3 regions of the Paenarthrobacter sp. NPDC056912 genome follow, and region 1 is predicted to be linked to each of the others. Evidence: riboswitches for the same ligand, from Rfam matches in the RefSeq annotation. Region 1 holds a riboswitch; each other region holds the start of a gene.
The links. Region 1 has a riboswitch for glycine ahead of cycA (D-serine/D-alanine/glycine transporter). Riboswitches for the same ligand answer to the same signal wherever they lie in the genome.

Region 1 (6,211 bases):
CGGACCCAAGCCAGCTGTTCTTCGCCGTGGATGTCTTCCAGCCACACGTTCTCATCTGTGGGCTCAGGCGCAGTTTCCGCGGCATGGCGGGGCCCGGACTTGCTCCCAGGAGCATTGTCATTCTCGGGCAGTGGCGTCTGATCAGCTTCTGTGGTGGTCATCGCACCATCCAAGCAACACTGTTCAACGGGAAGCAAGTCACGCAGAAGTTAGGCTTGAGCGTGGCTAAATCGCAAACCAACCGTGTTGCCCTGATCGGGGCCGGTCCCCGGGGTACCAGCGTCCTCGAGCGGTTGCTCGCGAATTGGGCTGCGGAGCGCGTTGAAGGCACCACGCTGCACATTGACGTGGTGGACCCCTACCCGGCCGGTTCAGGCCATGTGTGGCAGCCGGAGCAGTCACGGTTGTTCCTGATGAACACCCAATCGTTCTATCCGACGCTCATCCCCGAGGACCCGAAGCTTGCGCCGCCGCTCGCGGGCGGTTCGTTCGACCAGTGGCGCGAGGCCCGGCGTCGTGATGGCGCGGGAATCAACGATGCCGAAAAGGCGGAGCTGGCCACCCTCGAATCAGACAATTTTCCCAGCCGTGCACTGTACGGGCGGTACCTTCGCCAGACCTTGGAAGGGCTGCTGGAACGTTTGCCCGACGGCGTCGAGGTCACCTTCCATGAGACGCTCGCCGTTGCTGCGCATCCCGTGAAACGTGAAAAGGAAGACGGGTTCGACGTCGAACTCGGCAACGGTGCCACCCTCACCGTAGGTTCCGTGGTCCTCGCGCTGGGCCACATCGAGGCCCGGCTGAACCCGGAGCAACGCTCGTTCAAACGGGCCGCCGATGAGCTGGGCTTGCTGTACTTCCCGCCGGCCCCACCGGCGGATGTCGATTGGATGGCGGTACCGGACAACGAGCCGGTGTTGGTCCGGGGCATGGGTTTGAACTTCTTTGACGTCATGGGTCAACTGACGGAGGGCCGTGGCGGCAAGTTTGTCGAGGCCGGTTCGCCAGGAGCCGGTGTGCTTGAGTACCGGGCCTCGGGCCGGGAACCGAAGGTCATCGCCGCTTCCCGCAGGGGCACGCCGTACCGTGCCAAGGCCGGGCTCAGCGGGTACTACCCGCGCAGCATCACCATGCGGTACCTGACCGAAGACGCCGTGGACCGGTTCCGCGCGGCCGGAATCCAGCCCGGCTTCGATCACGACCTCTGGCCGCTGCTGCACCGTGATGCGCTGTGGGCCTACTACTCAACGCTTGGGTCCTTTCAACCCGCGGCTATCAAGGACCCTCAGCAATTCCTGGCAGACCTGGAAGATGCCCTGCAGCCGCATGCACACACCACGGCGAACTGGGAAAGCGATGTGGCCGACCTTGTGGAAAAGCACGTGGTTGCCTCGCGCCGACTGAACCTTCGTGGACTCGCGGCGCCGCTGGCCGGGAGATCTTTCGTGTCACGGCGGGATCTGGACACTGCGATCACGGCCTACCTCGATGATGACGCCCGGAGATCTGCCCTGGGCGAGTCGGACCCTGTGAAGATGGCGATCGGCGCCCTCCACACCGGCCGGGCGATCCTCAAGTCCGTGGTGGCTGACGGCGGAATCACGGACGAATCATGGCTGGCGGGACTGCGCGGATGGTTCGAGTCGTTCGTGGAAGGGCTGGCCAGTGGGGCGCCAGCGCTCCGCTCCGAGCAGTTGGCCGCCTTGGCGCGTGCCGGCGTCGTAAGTTTTATTGGACCGGACCCCAAGTTCAGCGTGGACCATGGCGCAAAGGTGTTCCGCGCGGCTTCTCCGTGGGTACACGATGTACCGGTGGAGGCGCGGACACTGATTGAGGCGATGTCGCCCGCGAACAGGGTGGGCATCAACGTGTCGCCGCTGCTGGAACAGCTCATGGCCGACGGTCTGGTGCGCACCAAGATCATGATGGGCGTGGAGGGGACGCCCATGCAGACCACCGGCCTGGACGTGGAACCACATCCTTACCGGCCGTTGGCAGCAAACGGATCCGTCACTAAGGACCTGTACGTCCTGGGCCTCCAGTTGTCTGCGTCCCAGTGGGGGACAGCCATCGCCGCAGAGGCGCGCCCGCTCACCGGACCGGCGTATGCCAGCGGGCAGCGGACCCTCCGCGATGCCGACGAGATAGCCCGTAGCATTCTGGGCCGCTAACGACGCGGGGTTGCGGCTGCCTCCAGCCTTCGTTACTGTGTGAGCTGCATCACCCAATTGGGTGTGCGCGCTTTTGATCCGCGGCGGGAGAGTCCTGCCGGTACATCCCGTCAGGCGCCGTAGGAGCAAACCCTCCCCAGGAATCTCTCAGGCCCATGTACCGCCGCGGCGAGGCAACTCTGGAAAGCAGTCCGGCATACGGGCTCACCGAAGGTGCAAGCAGGCCCATGCCTGCGGAAACTCTCAGGTCCACGTACAGAGCGGGGAGGAACCCGAATCAACGTGGCACCCCGTGCCGCCTGAACGATGGAGTTCCTTTGACGATTCAGCGCCCGCCTTCCAGCGATTCACCCCATCTTGAGCGCCAGCTCAGCAACCGCCACATCCAGCTCATCGCCATCGGCGGAGCGATTGGAACGGGCCTGTTCATGGGCTCGGGCAAGACCATCTCGGCCGCCGGCCCATCCGTCATTTTCGTCTACATGATCATCGGCTTCATGCTGTTCTTCGTCATGCGCGCCATGGGCGAACTGCTTTTGAGCAACCTGAACTACAAGTCCTTCAGCGACTTCGCCGCCGACCTGCTGGGTCCTTGGGCGGGGTTCTTCACCGGCTGGACCTACTGGTTCTGCTGGGTCATCACGGGCATCGCGGATGTGATCGCGATCGCCGGGTACTCCCAGGAACTCTGGCCGTCGCTTCCATTGTGGGTGCCAGGCTTGATCACCATCGGCATCCTCCTGCTCCTGAACCTGGCCACCGTGAAGGCCTTTGGCGAGACCGAGTTCTGGTTTGCCCTCATCAAGATCGTTGCCATTGCGGCCCTCATCATCGTTGGCTTGTTCATGATCTTCAGCGGCTTCCAGTCCGACGCCGGACCGGCCAGCTTCACCAACCTGTGGAGCCACGGCGGCTTCTTCCCGAACGAGTTCATGGGCTTCGTAGCGGGCTTCCAGATCGCCGTCTTTGCGTTCGTGGGCATCGAACTCGTGGGAACCACCGCTGCCGAGGCCAAGGATCCCGAGAAGAACCTGCCCAAGGCCATCAACTCCATCCCCATCCGCGTCCTGCTGTTCTACGTGGGCGCCCTCATTATCCTGATGTCCGTCACCCCGTGGACGCAGTTCGCCGCCGGACACAGCCCGTTCATCGCCATGTTCTCCCTGGCCGGCCTCGGCGCCGCAGCCACCATCGTCAACTTGGTAGTGCTGACCTCCGCCATGTCCTCGGCCAACTCAGGGATCTACTCGACGTCCCGGATGGTCTTTGGGCTCGCCCAGGAAGGTGACGCTCCCAAAGTGTTCGGTACACTCTCCAGCCGCAAAGTACCCCGGAACGCCCTGTTCCTTTCCTGCGTCCTGCTGCTGTCCGGCGTCGTGCTCATGTATGCCGGCCAAGATGTCGGCAAGGCGTTCGACATGGTGACCACGGTGTCCGCCGTCTGCTTCGTTTTCGTGTGGTCCATCATCTTGGCCAGCTACCTTGCTTTCCGGAAGCGTCGCCCGCACCTGCATGAGGCTTCGGCATTCAAGATGCCCGGTGGCGTGGCCATGGTGTGGATAGTATTCGCGTTCTTCGCGTTCGTGCTGTGGACCCTGACCACCCAGCCCGACACTCTGGCAGCGTTGCTGGCCACGCCCGCGTGGTTCCTGGTCCTTGGCGTTGCCTGGTTCATCCTGCGTCGCCGCCCTGCGCACCTGGCACGCTACGCGGCGTTCCAGGCGGAGCTGCAGCGAGACGCTGAGCGGGTCCAGGAACCGGAGCCGGCCAACAAATAACCGCCAAAAAGCAGGGCCCCTCACGAAGAAGATCGTGAGGGGCCCTGCCCGTTTGTCTCTAAGCGGGTGTTAGCCCCTCAGGCACTTCTGGTACTCCAACCACGCGAACGCGTACCGGAGCCAGCCCACGATGTCGTACCACTTGGACGGCTTGACCGGCGGGGTGCACTGCGGCGGGTTCGGGCCGCTGGCGGCCACCTTCACGAGGGCTTTCACCACCGTCCCGGATTCGACGGCGGTCAGCACCAGAGTTCCGGTGCCAGCAGCTGCCGCGGCGGGAACCTTGAGGTTCACCGTGGCTGTACCGGCCGCGACCGGAACGGAACCGAGTGCCACAGCGGCACCCTTCGCATCCACGAACACGGCATTCAGCGTGGCGTTGGCCGGGCTGCCGATCGACGTCAGGTTGAGCTTGGAGACGGCCAGCGTGATGGACTCTCCTGCCTTGACCTCAGCCGCCGTGGAGTTTGCTACGGCAACGGAGCGGCGCGCGAAGTCCGGAGCCACAGGCTTGTGTGCCTGCAAGTACTTGATCCAGGCGTCCCGATCAACCAAGCCCGTGTCCTTCGTGTTGCTGCCTTCCTTGAAGACCCGGAAGTTGTCGCCACCGGTGGCAAGGAAGCTGAAGGTACCTATCTTGTACTGCTTGGCGGGTTCAATGACGGCGCCGTTCACCCAAATACCGGTGATGCGGTCGCCTGCGGGGCGGGCGGCGTCGTAGGTGTAGTTGACGTTCTTGGACAAGCCCAGCTGCTGGTACGGGCGGCTGGGAACCGTTCCGTCCGGGTTGGTCTGCCACTGCTGCTCAAGAAGCGTCTTGAACTGCCCACCTGTGAGGGATGTGGTCCAGAGGTTGTTCACGAACGGCAGGACCGCGTTGGCCTCGGCAAACGTGATGGTCCCGTCCGGTGCGTAGTAGAGCTCGTTACGCAGGCCGCCCGGGTTCACGACGCCGATCTCGGCCGCCCCGAGTTCGGGCGCCTTGAGCGTGTCCACCAGAGAGTCCGCCACGAGGTTGCCCAACGTGGATTCGTTCGCGCGGTCGTCACGCTTGGGGGCGCCGCCCACGGGGTCGGGGGTGAAGGCCGTGGTGATATCAGCGGTCACTGCGCCCACCGGCTGGTTGCCGATCACTGCTGCATCCGCAAGAGCCTTGTCCACGATCGCCTTCACTGCCGCCACCCGCGGGTAGGCAGCAACGAGGCTTTCAGCGGTCTCGGTGGTCCGGTCCACGATCGCGGCCTTGTACGCCGTCACCGACTTGGTAGCGGTATCCACCGTGAGGGTCACGGTGCCCACGTTTTCGCCGTAGTTGCCGGTCTGCACAATGGGACGCGTCTTGCCGGTGGGCTGGCCGTTGGCGTCCAGGATCGGAGCGTCCCAGGCGTATTCCTTGTGGGTGTGGCCGGTGAAAATGGCAGCGACGTCGGGAGTTGTTTCCTTGACGAGCTTGGCGAACGGTCCGCCGGCCGCGACTTCCTGCTCCAAGGTGGCGCCTTCAGGCGTGCCGGAAGCAGCGCCGTCGTGGTTCTCCACGATGATCAGGTCTGCCAGGTTCTCTGCCTTGATCTTGGCAGCGACCCGGTTGATGGCTTCCACCGGATCACCGAACTCAAGGTCCGTGATTCCGGCCGGGGTGACCAGCGACGGTACTTCCTGCGTCACGGTGCCAATGACCGCTACCCGCATGCCGTTCATGTCCAGGACCTTGTACTCCGGCAGGACCGGCGTGGTGGTGCCGTTCTGGTAGACGTTCGCACCCAAGTAGGCGAATTTGGCGTTGGCACCTCCGGCAATGACGCGCTCGCGCAGGTCCTGCCAGCCGCCGTCGAACTCGTGGTTGCCCACAGCGGAAGCCTGCAGCTCCAGCGCGTTCAGGACGTCAATGGTGGGCTGGTCCTTTGCCACCGAGGAAGCGAAGAGGGAAGCGCCGATGTTGTCGCCCGCGGAGATGAAAGCGGTAGCTCCGGGAGCGGCAGCCGCGCGCAGCTTCTCTACAGTGCCCGCGAAGAGCACCGTGTTCGAGTCGATCCGGCCGTGGAAATCGTTGATGCCCAGGAACTGCAGGTCAACGGTGGCTGGCGCGTCGGGTGTCAGGTTGAGGCCCACCACTACGGGGTCGTGGTCGCTGGCCCGGAACTCGTCCTCGGCATAGTAGTTGGTCACATTGTTGTTATACCTGCTGTACTCCAGCGCAACGGACTCTACGGAGTTGATGTTCCAAATGTCGGTTCCCGTCACCACCTTGTGGGCTGCCGGGGA
Region 2 (6,211 bases), on a different contig from region 1:
AGCTGGCCGCGCCGATCAAACCGATTTCAGCTGTGCTGAGCTGCAGCCCCGGCGTCATGGTGATCAGGGCGATGCCGATGATCGACAACGCATAGCCGTCGATGAACGGACCACCCGAGGCGAAAAACGTCAGCTTCTTGTGAAACGCGGTCAGTGGGGCATCGTCAATGAGGTTGCTTGTTGCGCTCATTGCAACCCTCTCTCGTGAGTGCTCTTGGGGAGCGGGGGGAGTAAGTACTTCAATTCTTGGTGACGGGAGTCACTCCGACTATCTGCACTTTGAATACAAATGATGAAGACTCCTATACCTTTGTCTAAAAGCCGCCGGTGGATCACCACCCGAGCACAACCAGGAGCACAACCATGGCAATCACCGTGGCCGAACTCGTCGCCGAGCCCCAGCTTGGCCTCACCCTCCTGGCCGGAGCAGGGGGACGCGACAACCGCATCACCTGGGCCCACACCTCGGACCTGCCCCGGCTCTGGGAATGGGTGACGGGCGGCGAGCTCATGATGACCAATGGCTTGTCCATCCCCGCTGACGCCGCCGGGCAAGTGGCGCTCGCCGAGGCCTTGATGGACTCCGGCGCCAGCGCACTGGCGATCGGCGAGAAGATGCACGCGCCTCCCCTCACCGCAGAGTTCCTGGCGGCGTGCGAGCGGTTGCCCTTGCCCCTGATCAACATCCCGTACCCGTTGCCGTTCATCGCCATCGCCCGCTCGGTTGCGGAGGCGTCCCTGGTGGAAGAATCGCGCCGCCTCCGCCAGACTGCGCGGGTCTATGACCTCCTCCGGACCGCCGGGGCATCCGAGGATCATTGGCAGAGCCTCGTCCAAAGACTGGCCACCGAACTGGACTCCGAGCTGTTCGTGGTGGACCGCCGCTGTTTGCACCCATGGCATCCCGAAGGCCAGCCGCTTCCGGACTTCCTCGCCGCCGAATGGGCCCCGCTTCCCGGCAGGGTGTCCGTTGCGGGCAAGAACTTCCAGTGGCATCGGGTCCGCGGCAGTCACGTGCTGACCATGGATATCCCGACCCACGCGAATGCGCTCCTGGTGGTGTTGCCGAACGGCGAACCGCACCCGGACGCCGTCGTACTTCTTCATGCAGCGACCGTGCTGGGACTGCAGCTTTCGCGCATTGTCCTCTCGCTGGAAGGGCGGCACCGCTTGGCGGGAGAGTTCCTGCTGCAAGCCTTCGACGGCCGATTGGGGACGGCGGATATTGAGAGCCGCCTGGCCGCTTTCGATGTTCCTGCGCAGGATTTTCTGGTCGCCTCGATCGCAGCGGACGACGGCGACAGGCTGGCCAACGTGCACGTCGAGCTTTGGCGCCACGGAGTTTCGGCGGCCTCGTTGAGGCGCAACAACAGGCTTCACGTGGTGGTTGCCGGGGACGTTGCTGACGAGGTGTTGAGCCATTGCGCCGGCCCGACCGCCACGATCGGCATCAGTGCTCCAGCCGCTGTTGCCGGACTCCAGCGTGCGCTGCAGGAGTCACTGTGGGCCCTCGGCTCGGCCCGGGCGAACAAGCTGGGCTTGGCCCGCTATGCGCAAGGGCCGTCGTGGCTTGGCCTGACGGGCTTTGAGGAGGGAACGGCGCTGGTTCGGCGCCTCCTGGGCCCGGTTTTTGACTACGAACAGCGTCAGGACGGCGATCTCATTGTCACGTTGAGGACGTATTTGGACTCGCAACGTTCGTGGCAGAAGACCGCCGCGGCCCTGTTCGCGCACCGGCAAACCATCATCTACCGGATGCGGAAAATCGGTGAGCTGACGGGGTTGGACATGGGTGAAACGTCCACGGTGGCGCAACTCTGGTTCGCCCTGCAGATCCATGAAGCGATGAAGGACTGACGGCGCACTCCCGAATCTTCGCCTTGCGCAAGATCAAAAGTACCCGCTATGGTGTGAAGCGTGTCACTGAAGGTGATGCAACGCTTTTGATCTGCGGCGGGAGAGTCCTGCCGGTACATCCAGTCAGGCGCCGTAGGAGCAAATCCTCCCCAGGAATCTCTCAGGCCCATGTACCGCCGCGGTTAGGCAACTCTGGAAAGTAGTCCGGGCAACCGGACTCACCGACGGTGCAAGCAGGCTATCAATCCTGCGGAATCTCTCAGGTCCAATACAGAGCGGGGAGGAACCCCACATCATCGTGGCGCTCATTGGGCGCCTGAATCATGGAGTTCCTCTTGACTGTTAAATCAACCCCCACCGCCTTCGCGGACCGGCACATCGGCGCCCGTCGCCAGGCCGACGTTGACACCATGCTCAAGGCCATCGGCTACGACTCTGTCGACGGCCTGGTAGACGTCGCGGTCCCCGATTCCATCCGTCAGGACACTGCCCTGAAGCTGCAGGAAGCCCTTACCGAAGTTCAGGTGCTGGCCGAACTGCGGAAGCTCGCGTCGAAGAACAAGACGGCCGTGCAAATGATCGGCCAGGGCTACTACGACACCGTCACGCCCCCGGTCATCCGCCGCAACATCCTCGAAGCTCCGGCCTGGTACACGGCCTACACGCCGTACCAGCCCGAAATCTCCCAGGGTCGCCTCGAAGCGCTCCTCAACTTCCAGACCATGGTCCAGGACCTCACCGGACTGCCCGTGGCGAACGCTTCCCTGCTGGACGAAGCCACCGCCGTGGCCGAAGCCGTGCTGCTCATGCGCCGCGCCAACAAGAACAAGACTGCCAAGGATGGCAAGACCGTCCTGGACGTAGACCTCCTGCCGCAGACCATCGCCATTGTGCAGGGTCGCGCCGAGGCGCTGGGCTTCGAGGTCGAGATCGCCGACCTGTCGGCCGGTCTCCCGGACGGCGACATCAACGGCGTCGTCCTGCAGCAGCCCGGCGTTTCCGGCCGCGTCTTCGACCACACCGCAGTGATTGCTGACGCCAAGGAACGCGGCGCGCTGGTCACCGTCGCTGCGGACCTGCTGGCACTCACCCTCATCACGCCTCCGGGCGAACAAGGTGCGGACATCGCCGTCGGAACCGCGCAGCGCCTCGGCGTGCCGCTGTTCTTCGGCGGACCGCACGCGGCCTACATGGCTGTCCGCGAAGGCATGGAGCGCACGCTTCCGGGCCGCATCGTCGGCGTCTCCAAGGACAACGCGGGCGTTCCGGCGTACCGCCTTGCCCTGCAGACCCGCGAGCAGCACATCCGCCGCGAGAAGGCCACGTCCAACATCTGCACGGCACAGGCGTTGCTGGCCATCGTCTCCTCGATGTACGCCGTCTATCACGGCCCCGAGGGCTTGAAGGCGATCGCCGAAACCGTCCACGGCCACACCCGCACCCTCGCCACAGCCTTGAAGAAGGCCGGCCGCGAACTCGTCGCTGATTCCTTCTTCGACACCCTCACCGTCCGCGTCCCGGGCAAGGCGGACAAGGTCATCGCCGCCGCCGAGGCTCGCGGCATCAACTTGCGGATCATCGACGCCGACACTGTTGGTGTTTCGGTTGATGAAACCACGACGCCGGAGGTCCTGTCCGCGGTGGCCGTCGCCTTTGGTGCCGGTCCGGTAGGGGACGCCTCCGGGTTCGAACTGCCCGAATCCGCAGTCCGCACCTCTGATTTCCTGCAGCACCCGGTGTTCAACACGCACCGTTCCGAGACGCAGCTGTTGCGCTATATCCGCAAGCTGTCCGATCGGGACCTCGCGCTGGACCGCACCATGATCCCGCTGGGTTCGTGCACCATGAAACTGAACGCCACCGCCGAGATGGAAGCCATTTCCTGGCCGGAGTTCGCCTCGATCCACCCGTTCGCCCCGGATCACCAGACGGCGGGTTGGCGCGAACTGATCGAAGACCTGGAAGCGGACCTCACTGAGATCACCGGCTACGACCAGGTGTCCATCCAGCCGAACGCCGGTTCCCAGGGCGAGCTTGCGGGCCTGTTGGCGATCCGTGGATACCACCTCTCCCGTGGCGACGAGCAGCGCACTGTCTGCCTGATCCCGGCCTCGGCCCACGGCACCAACGCGGCCTCGGCTGTTCTGGCAGGCATGAAGGTTGTGGTGGTGGCGACGGCCGCTGACGGCACCATCGACCACGCTGACCTGACGGCCAAGATCGAGGCCAACAAGGACGTCCTGTCCTGCATCATGATCACGTACCCGTCCACACACGGTGTGTACGACGCCGACGTCCGCGAAGTCTGTGACGCCATCCACGAGGCCGGCGGCCAGGTCTACGTTGACGGCGCCAACCTCAACGCCCTGGTTGGTCTGGCGCAGCCGGGCAAGTTCGGCGGCGATGTGTCGCACCTGAACCTGCACAAGACCTTCTGCATCCCGCACGGCGGCGGCGGACCCGGCGTTGGCCCCGTTGCTGCCAAGGCACACCTCGCGCCGTTCATGCCCGGTGACGCGAACAATGCCGCCGCTGCCTCTTCCACCACGGGCGTCGCAATCTCCGCTTCGCGTTACGGCTCCGCCGGTGTCCTGCCCATCTCTTGGGCCTACGTGAAGCTCATGGGCGGCCAAGGACTCACCGAAGCCACCAAGTCCGCGCTGCTGGCCGCCAACTACGTTGCTTCCCGGCTGGATGAGCACTTCCCCGTCCTGTACACGGGCGAGGGCGGACTCGTTGCCCACGAGTGCATCCTGGATCTGCGCGAACTCACTGCCCGCACCGGAGTCACTGCCGAGGACGTGGCCAAGCGTCTCATCGATTTCGGCTTCCACGCTCCTACCCTCGCGTTCCCGGTGGCCGGGACCCTCATGGTGGAGCCCACCGAGTCCGAGGACCTGGCCGAGATCGATCGCTTCATCGAGGCCATGATCACCATCCGTGCCGAAATCGAGCAGGTGGCCAGCGGTGATTTCACTGTTGAGAAGTCGCCGCTGCGCAACGCGCCGCACACGGCTGCCGCCGTCGTGAGTTCCGCCTGGGGCCGTGACTACCCGCGTGAGCAGGCCGCCTTCCCGGTCCATCACCTCAAGCAGGACAAGTACTTCCCGCCGGTAGGCCGCATTGACGGAGCCGCGGGCGACCGCAACCTGGTGTGCTCCTGCCCGCCCCTCGAAGCGTTCGAGGACACCACAGCAGACTTCGAAAACTAAAGGACTGACTCCATGACTGAGAAGTACACCGCTCTCTACGAGCAGCACAAAACAGCCGGCGCCTCCTTCACGGACTTCGGCGGTTGGCAGATGCCGCTCAAGTACGAATCCGAGCTGGCCGAGCACCACGCTGTCCGTCAGTCCGCGGGCCTGTTCGACCTCTCCCACATGGGCGAAGTCTGGGTCAGCGGCCCTGACGCAGCAGCGTTCCTGGACTACGCGCTGGTGGGCAAGTTGTCCGCCATCGCGGTGGGCAAGGCAAAGTACTCGCTGATCTGCAACGCCGACGGCGGCATCATCGACGACCTCATTTCCTACCGTCGCCCCTCACCCGAAGAAGGCGTCGACAAGTACTTGGTGGTCCCGAACGCAGGCAACGCCAAGGTAGTTGCGCAGGCGCTGCTGGAACGCGCAGCCGGTTTCGACGTCGTCGTCGAGGACGTCTCGGCCGAGACCTCGCTGATCGCCGTGCAAGGTCCGAACGCTGAAGCGATCCTGCTGACGTTGGTCCCTGCCGAACAGCACACACTGGTCACCGAACTGAAGTACTACGCGGCCGTTGAGGTGTTGATCAACGGACAGGACCTCCTGCTGGCCCGCACCGGATACACCGGCGAGGACGGCTTCGAGATCTACATCCCCAACGTGGACGCCCCCGGTCTTTGGGAAGCACTCCTCGAAGCCGGCGAAGGCCACGGACTCATCCCCGCCGGCCTCGCCGCCCGGGATTCCCTGCGCCTCGAAGCCGGAATGCCCCTCTACGGCAACGAGCTCTCGCGCCACGTGAACGCCTACGCTGCTGGCCTGGGCCCCGTGGTTTCCCTGGCCAAGGAAAGCGACTTTGTTGGCCGGGACGCACTCACGGCCATCAAGGCTGCAGGCGTCGGATCCACCATCGGCCAGAAACTGGTGGGCCTCAAAGGCATCGGCCGACGCGCCGCCCGCGGCCACTACTCGGTCCTCAAGGACGGCTCGCTGATCGGCGAAGTCACCTCCGGCCAGCCGAGCCCGACGCTCGGCTACCCGGTGGCGTTGGCGTATGTCGACGTCGAATATTCCGAGCCGGGCACGATCGTCGACGTAGACCTTCGCGGCAAGGCAGAGCCGTTCGAAGTCGTTGCCCTGCCGTTCTACAAGCGCCA
Region 3 (6,211 bases), on a different contig from region 1:
CTCTCACGTCCCGTCCCCCCTTTTTTCCGACCCTCTCTCACCGCCCGTCCCCCCTTTTTCCGACCCTCTCTCACGTCCCGTCGGGTTTTGGGCGGCCCTCTCTCACTTCAGGACGGAATCGCTCGACGTCGGCACTCACGTAAATGCCGACGTCGCGTACTGGGACTCATGGCCCAGATCATCTGATCGTCGCGAAGATGCCCGCGCACCTGTCAGCTGGAGCTCTCGCGCTGATGGCGGGAGGTGAGTGAGCGTCGGTGGGGGACCGCCGGGAGGTGAGTGAGCGTCGGCAGGGGACCGTCGGGAGGTGAGTGAGCGTCGGTGGGGGACGGTCGGGAGGTGAGAGAGCGTCCCAAGCCCGGCAGAAACCCTAGAGCCCCAGGAAGTCCCTGAGCAACGGGAGCGAAGAACCCTGTACGGCGGCGAGGGCGCGTTGGACATTCGCGTCGCGGGCAAGAAGGGCGAGGTCGTCGGAACCGCCGGCCAGGGTTGCCAATGCGTCCGGCTGTGAAAGATCTGCGGCCAGTTCCACTGAGCCCGCCGGAGGGGACTGCAGCAGAGCGATATTGGCAGCAACCGCCTGGTCGATCTCCGTAAGCAGCACCGTCATGCCGCGCCGGTGCTCTTCCAGGAGTTCCGGCCATATTCCGTCGGGTGCCAGTGATATCAGGGACGGAAGGGATGACTGGTGCGGGGCTTTCCACTCGGCGGCCACGGAGGCGGCTTCAACGCCGCGGGCCAGCGATTCGAAACGCAGGTTCTCGAGGACTTTTTCGAGTTCGGCCGCGGTGAAACCCAGCCGGTGCCAGTTGCCTGCCCGGAGATGCAAGAGCTGCGTTTCGAGCAGGAATAGCAAGAAATCAAGTTGCCTTCGCTCGCGCCACAGCGTTGCCGATAGCTCGTCCGCCCCCACGGTTCCCCAATTCGTTTTATGGCCTGCCAAAATCACGTTTCGGTAGGGTTTATATTTACTTCTGTTGAGCGTACACGCAGAGTCCTTTTCAGGTGATATGTTCACTGAACACGTACCTGTTCGAAGTCCCACCTCGTCGCTGTGATTGGTCTCTTGGCGCCGTCCGGAACTCCGGATTTTCAGGTTCTTGCAACTAAATACTCCGGTCTCATGGGGGGACTTACTTTTGAATCGCGAACAGCGAAACGAGCTGGTGTTGCAGCACCTTCCGCTCGTTGGTTACTTGGTCTCTGACCTTTGCGCGCGCGCCTCACATTTGTCGCGCGACGATTTTGCGTCTGTAGGCTCCTTGGCGCTCATCACGTCGGCCGATTCCTTTGATCCGGAGCTCGGTGTTCCGTTCGGCGCGTTCGCACGCCGGCGGATCGTGGGTGCGTTTGCTGATGAGATGCGCGCCGGCGACTGGGCGACGCGCTCGGCCCGCAAACGCATCAAGGAAACATTGGCCATCCAGGAAACTTTGACCGGTGTCCTGGGGCGCGGTCCTAGCGTTTCCGAGATGGCGTCGGCGCTGGGCGTTGAGCGCAGCTATGTCGAGGCTGCAATGGCCGATGCGGCGCGGACCCTGACCTCGCTCGACGAAGTAGTGGTGGACACCGTGGCGTCTCCGGCGGAGTCCCCCGAGCACTCGGTCCTTGCCGATGAGCGCATCAAGTACCTCCGCGCCGCCGTCGATGCTTTGCCGGAGAAGATGCGCTTCGTGATCCAGGAGATCTACCTGACGGGCCGGACGGTGAAAGAACTCGCCGAAGAACTGGGCTCCACCCACGCAGCGGTCTCCCAACAACGGGCCGAGGGCATCCGGCTTATGCGCGACGGCCTGGCAGCCCACTATGCGGACAGTCCGGACCAAACTTTTGAACCCGAGTCCCGCATCACGGCGCGGCGTCGCAATGACTATCTTTCGGCCTTGGCGACGGCAACCACCGGGGGAATCACCCGCGGCCTGGGGTTGGGGTCGGCCCTGAATTCCGCCGTCTGAGGGGCACGCAAACGCAAGGAAGGCCGGGCCCGGTACAGGGCCCGGCCTTCCGGTTTTGGCGCCAATACTACTGCGCTTTGGGAACCTTGCGGAGTACGACGGCGGCAAGGACTGCCGCTCCAGCCATCAGGACCAGCCCAATCGCCGCAGTGATGTGGACGCCGGATTCGAAAGCGATCCGGGCGGCGGCTGTGAGTGCTTCCGACAAGGGAGCGGGGAGCGCGGAGGCCGCATCAACAGCGCCTGCCAGTGTTTCTCCGGACTTCCCGGCAGCCTCGGTGGAGACGCCGTCCGGAATGATGAGGTTGTGTTGGTAGGACGCGGTGAGGATGGAGCCCAGCACGGCCGTTCCCAGGAGTGAACCCAGTTCGTAGCCGGTCTCGGAGATGGCCGAGGCCGCACCGGACTTCGCTGCCGGAACGGACGCCAGGATGAGGTCGTTGGAGATGGTCTCCGCCGCGCCCACACCCACGGCCAGCACCGTCAAAGCTGACAGGAGGAAGACCGGGCCGCTGCCGTGGTCGCCCACTACGGCAATCAGGTACCCGACGGCGCTCAGCGTCAGTCCGCCTGCCACGACGAATCCGGGCCGCACGCGCTTGACCAGCGGCACCACCAGCAGGCCGGCGATCACTGTTGCCAGGAGCGCAGGAATCATGGCGATACCGGCCTCCATGGGGGACTGCCCCTCCACCAGCTGCAGGTGCTGGGCGAAGAAGTAGATGAATCCCGTCATGGAGAACAGGGACAGTACGTTGGCCACGATGGCCGTGCTGAAGACTTTGTTCTTGAACAAGCTGACGTCCAGCATGGGGCTGTCGATCTTCTGCTGGCGACGGACAAAGAGGACACCCATTACCAATCCGAAGAGCATGAAGGCTGCGGCGGAAGCCCCGAATCCGTGGACGGCGAATTCCTTGATGCCGTAGACGAACGGCGCCATGGTGAACACCGACAGGGCGATGCTCGGCACATCCACGCGGCCTGGGTTGGCGTCCTTGGACTCAGGAATCAGGATCCGGCCAAAAGCGAGCAGCGGCAGGAGCAGGAAGGCTGCAACCAGGAAGACCGCGCCCCACCAGAAGTGTTCCACGAGCCAACCGCCGAAGATCGGGCCAAGGGCGGCGCCGCCGGAGAAGCCTGCCGCCCACACTGCGATGGCGAGCCGCCGGCGGTTCGGGTCCGTAAAGATGTTCCGGATCAGGGACAACGTTGAAGGCATCAGCATGGCGCCGAAGACGCCAAGGGCGGCGCGGCCGGCAATGAGCCATTCCGCTGAGGGGGCGAATGCCGTAGCAGCCGAAACCGCCGCGAAGCCCGTGCTGCCGATCAGGAGCAGCCGCCGTCGTCCGATCCTGTCGCCCAAGTTGCCCATGGACACAAGGAGGGCGGCCAGCACCAGCGGGTAGGCGTCAACGATCCATAGGAGCTGTACGCCGCCCACATCCAGGGAGCGGGCGATTTCCGGCAGGGCGAAGGTGAGCGCGGTGTTGTCGACGGCCACGAGCAGCACCGGGAACATCAGCAGTGCCAGGGCCGTCCAGTCGCGCCACGGTGCTGTTGTGCCCTTGATGGGCTGAGCGGAACGGGGTGCTTGGGTTGAGGACGGCGAGAACATGACTCTTACTGTACCGTCCAGACGGTACAGTTTCAAATGGAACCCCCCAAGCCTTTAGGGAATGATGTACACATGCCACGAAAACCAGTCGCCCGGGATGCCGTCCTGGATGCTTATGAAGCACTCCTCATCGAGGTGGGGGAGCGTGCTGCCACGCTCGACGCCGTCGCCAAGCGGGCAGGGGTATCCAAAGGCGGGCTGCTCTATCACTTCCCCAACAAGGAATCGCTGATCAGTGCCTTGCTGGAGCGCCTGGACCAATTGGCGCAGGAAGACATCGAACAGATGAAGGCCGCGCCGGACGGGTCCGCTGCGTATTTCATCCGGTCCTCGCTATGGGCCGGCACACCCATGGACCGTGCGTTCGTGGCCGCCACCCGCTTGGCCGAGGTAGCCCACGAAGAGACCCGACGCAGGTTCGCCGGCATCCAGAAGCAGTGGTTGGACGTGCTGGCCGAGGACGTCGGACCGGAGGTAGCCAAGGCCGTCAGTTACATGGGCGACGGCCTGTACTTCAATGCGATGTTCGAAGGTGGCCAGGAAGACGGCAAAGCGGGGCGGGAGGCCGACGTCGAGATCCTGCTGGGAGTCTTGGACCGCCTGCGGAAGTAGCGAGCCATCCATTTGCGGCGCCGCCCGCCGCGTAGGACAATTAACCCTTGTGGCGTGCCGTCAGTGGCGCCGCGCATAACTGAACATGCCTTTGATCTGCGGCGGGAGAGTCCTGCAGGCTAGTGATGCAGGCGCCGTAGGAGCAAACCCTCCCCAGGAATCTCTCAGGCCCATGCACCGCCGCGGCGAGGCAACTCTGGAAAGTAGCAAGTGCCCTAGGGCGCTGTGCTCACCGACGGTGCAAGCGATAGTTGTCCAACAACGCGCGGAAACTCTCAGGTCCAATACAGAGCGGGGAGGAACCCGAGCCACTGTGGCGTACCCAAACGCCGCCCAAGTATTGGAGTTCCTTCGTGACGGTTAGTTCTGCCTCCACCACCTTCGTCGATCGGCATATCGGCGCCCGCCGCCAGGCCGACATTGAGACCATGCTCAAGTCCGTCGGCTACGACACCGTTGACTCGCTGGTCGACACCGCCGTTCCGAACGACATCCGCCAGGACGTCGCCCTCACCTTGCAGGACGCGCTGAGCGAAGTTGAGGTCCTGGCCGAGCTGCGCAAGCTCGCATCCAAGAACAAGACGGCTGTTCAGATGATCGGCCAGGGCTACTACGACACCGTCACGCCCCCCGTGATCCGCCGGAACATCCTTGAATCCCCGGCCTGGTACACCGCCTACACCCCCTACCAGCCGGAAATCTCGCAGGGCCGCCTTGAAGCACTGCTGAACTTCCAGACCATGGTGCAGGACCTCGTTGGCCTGCCGATCGCCAACGCCTCACTCCTGGACGAAGCAACGGCTGTGGCCGAGGCCGTCCTCATGATGCGCCGCGCCAACAAGAACAAGGCTGCCCAGGACGGCAAGACTGTCCTCGACGCCGACTGCCTCCCGCAGACCATCGCCATCGTCAAGGGCCGCGCCGAAGCACTCGGCTTTGAGGTTGAGGTCGCCGACCTTTCCCTCGGCCTCCCGGAAGGTGCCATCAACGGCGTCGTCCTCCAGCAGCCCGGCGTTTCGGGCCGCGTGTTCGACCACTCCGCCGTCATTGCCGAAGCCAAGGAACGCGGCGCACTGGTCACCGTCGCTGCCGACCTTCTCTCTCTGACGCTCATCACCCCTCCGGGTGAGCAGGGCGCCGACATCGCTGTTGGTTCCGCGCAGCGCCTGGGCGTTCCGCTGTTCTTCGGCGGCCCGCACGCCGCGTACATGGCCGTCCAGAAGGGCCTTGAGCGTTCCATGCCGGGCCGTTTGGTGGGCGTTTCCAAGGACGACGCCGGTGTCCCCGCCTACCGCTTGGCGCTGCAGACCCGTGAGCAGCACATCCGCCGCGAGAAGGCCACATCCAACATCTGTACCGCGCAGGCGCTGCTGGCCATCGTCGCGTCGATGTACGCCGTCTACCACGGCCCGGAAGGCCTGAAAGCGATCGCCGAGACCGCCCACAGCCACGCCCGCACGCTTGCAGCATCCCTGAAGGCTGCCGGCGTCGACGTCCTCCACGGTTCGTTCTTCGACACCATCACCGTCCGAGTCCCGGGTAAGGCAGCAGAGATCGTCGCCGCCGCCGAGGCCAAGGGCATCAACCTGCGCGGCATCGACGCCGATACCGTCGGCATCTCCGTTGACGAAACGACGACGACGGCGGTCGTCGCCGACGTCGCTTCGGTCTTCGGCGCTTCGGTCACCGAAGCTGCTGAGGACTTTGCGCTTGAAGGTTCCGTTGAGCGCACCAGCGAGTTCATGCAGCACCCGGTGTTCAACACCCACCGCTCCGAAACCCAGCTCCTGCGCTACATTCGCAAGCTCTCTGACCGTGACCTCGCGCTGGACCGCACCATGATCCCGCTGGGTTCGTGCACCATGAAGCTGAACGCCACGGCCGAGATGGAAGCCATTTCCTGGCCGGAGTTCGCCTCGATCCACCCGTTCGCTCCGGACTCCCAGACCGAGGGCTGGCGTGAACTCATTACCGACCTCGAATCCCAGCTGACCGAAATCACGGGCTACGACCAAGTCTCCATCCA

Region 2: it holds a riboswitch for glycine, as region 1 does, so the genes downstream of both, gcvP (aminomethyl-transferring glycine dehydrogenase) here and cycA (D-serine/D-alanine/glycine transporter) in region 1, are expected to answer to the same signal.
Region 3: it holds a riboswitch for glycine, as region 1 does, so the genes downstream of both, gcvP (aminomethyl-transferring glycine dehydrogenase) here and cycA (D-serine/D-alanine/glycine transporter) in region 1, are expected to answer to the same signal.

What each region holds. Positions count from the first base shown of each region.
Region 1 covers NZ_JBHUCD010000001.1:358,246-364,456, forward strand. The annotation lists gene ACFRJ9_RS01670 (prolyl oligopeptidase family protein) at 1-161, opposite strand, end outside; gene ACFRJ9_RS01675 (FAD/NAD(P)-binding protein) at 222-2,171, shown strand; glycine riboswitch at 2,246-2,344, shown strand; gene cycA (D-serine/D-alanine/glycine transporter) at 2,489-3,949, shown strand; gene ACFRJ9_RS01685 (ExeM/NucH family extracellular endonuclease) at 4,019-6,211, opposite strand, start outside.
Region 2 covers NZ_JBHUCD010000019.1:106,234-112,444, forward strand. The annotation lists gene ACFRJ9_RS19090 (MFS transporter) at 1-190, opposite strand, end outside; gene ACFRJ9_RS19095 (PucR family transcriptional regulator) at 364-1,857, shown strand; glycine riboswitch at 1,945-2,043, shown strand; gene gcvP (aminomethyl-transferring glycine dehydrogenase) at 2,193-5,069, shown strand; gene gcvT (glycine cleavage system aminomethyltransferase GcvT) at 5,082-6,211, shown strand, end outside.
Region 3 covers NZ_JBHUCD010000016.1:3,770-9,980, reverse strand. The annotation lists gene ACFRJ9_RS16860 (flagellar protein FlgN) at 371-856, opposite strand; gene ACFRJ9_RS16855 (sigma-70 family RNA polymerase sigma factor) at 1,140-1,955, shown strand; gene ACFRJ9_RS16850 (MFS transporter) at 2,023-3,573, opposite strand; gene ACFRJ9_RS16845 (TetR/AcrR family transcriptional regulator) at 3,646-4,185, shown strand; glycine riboswitch at 4,278-4,375, shown strand; gene gcvP (aminomethyl-transferring glycine dehydrogenase) at 4,539-6,211, shown strand, end outside.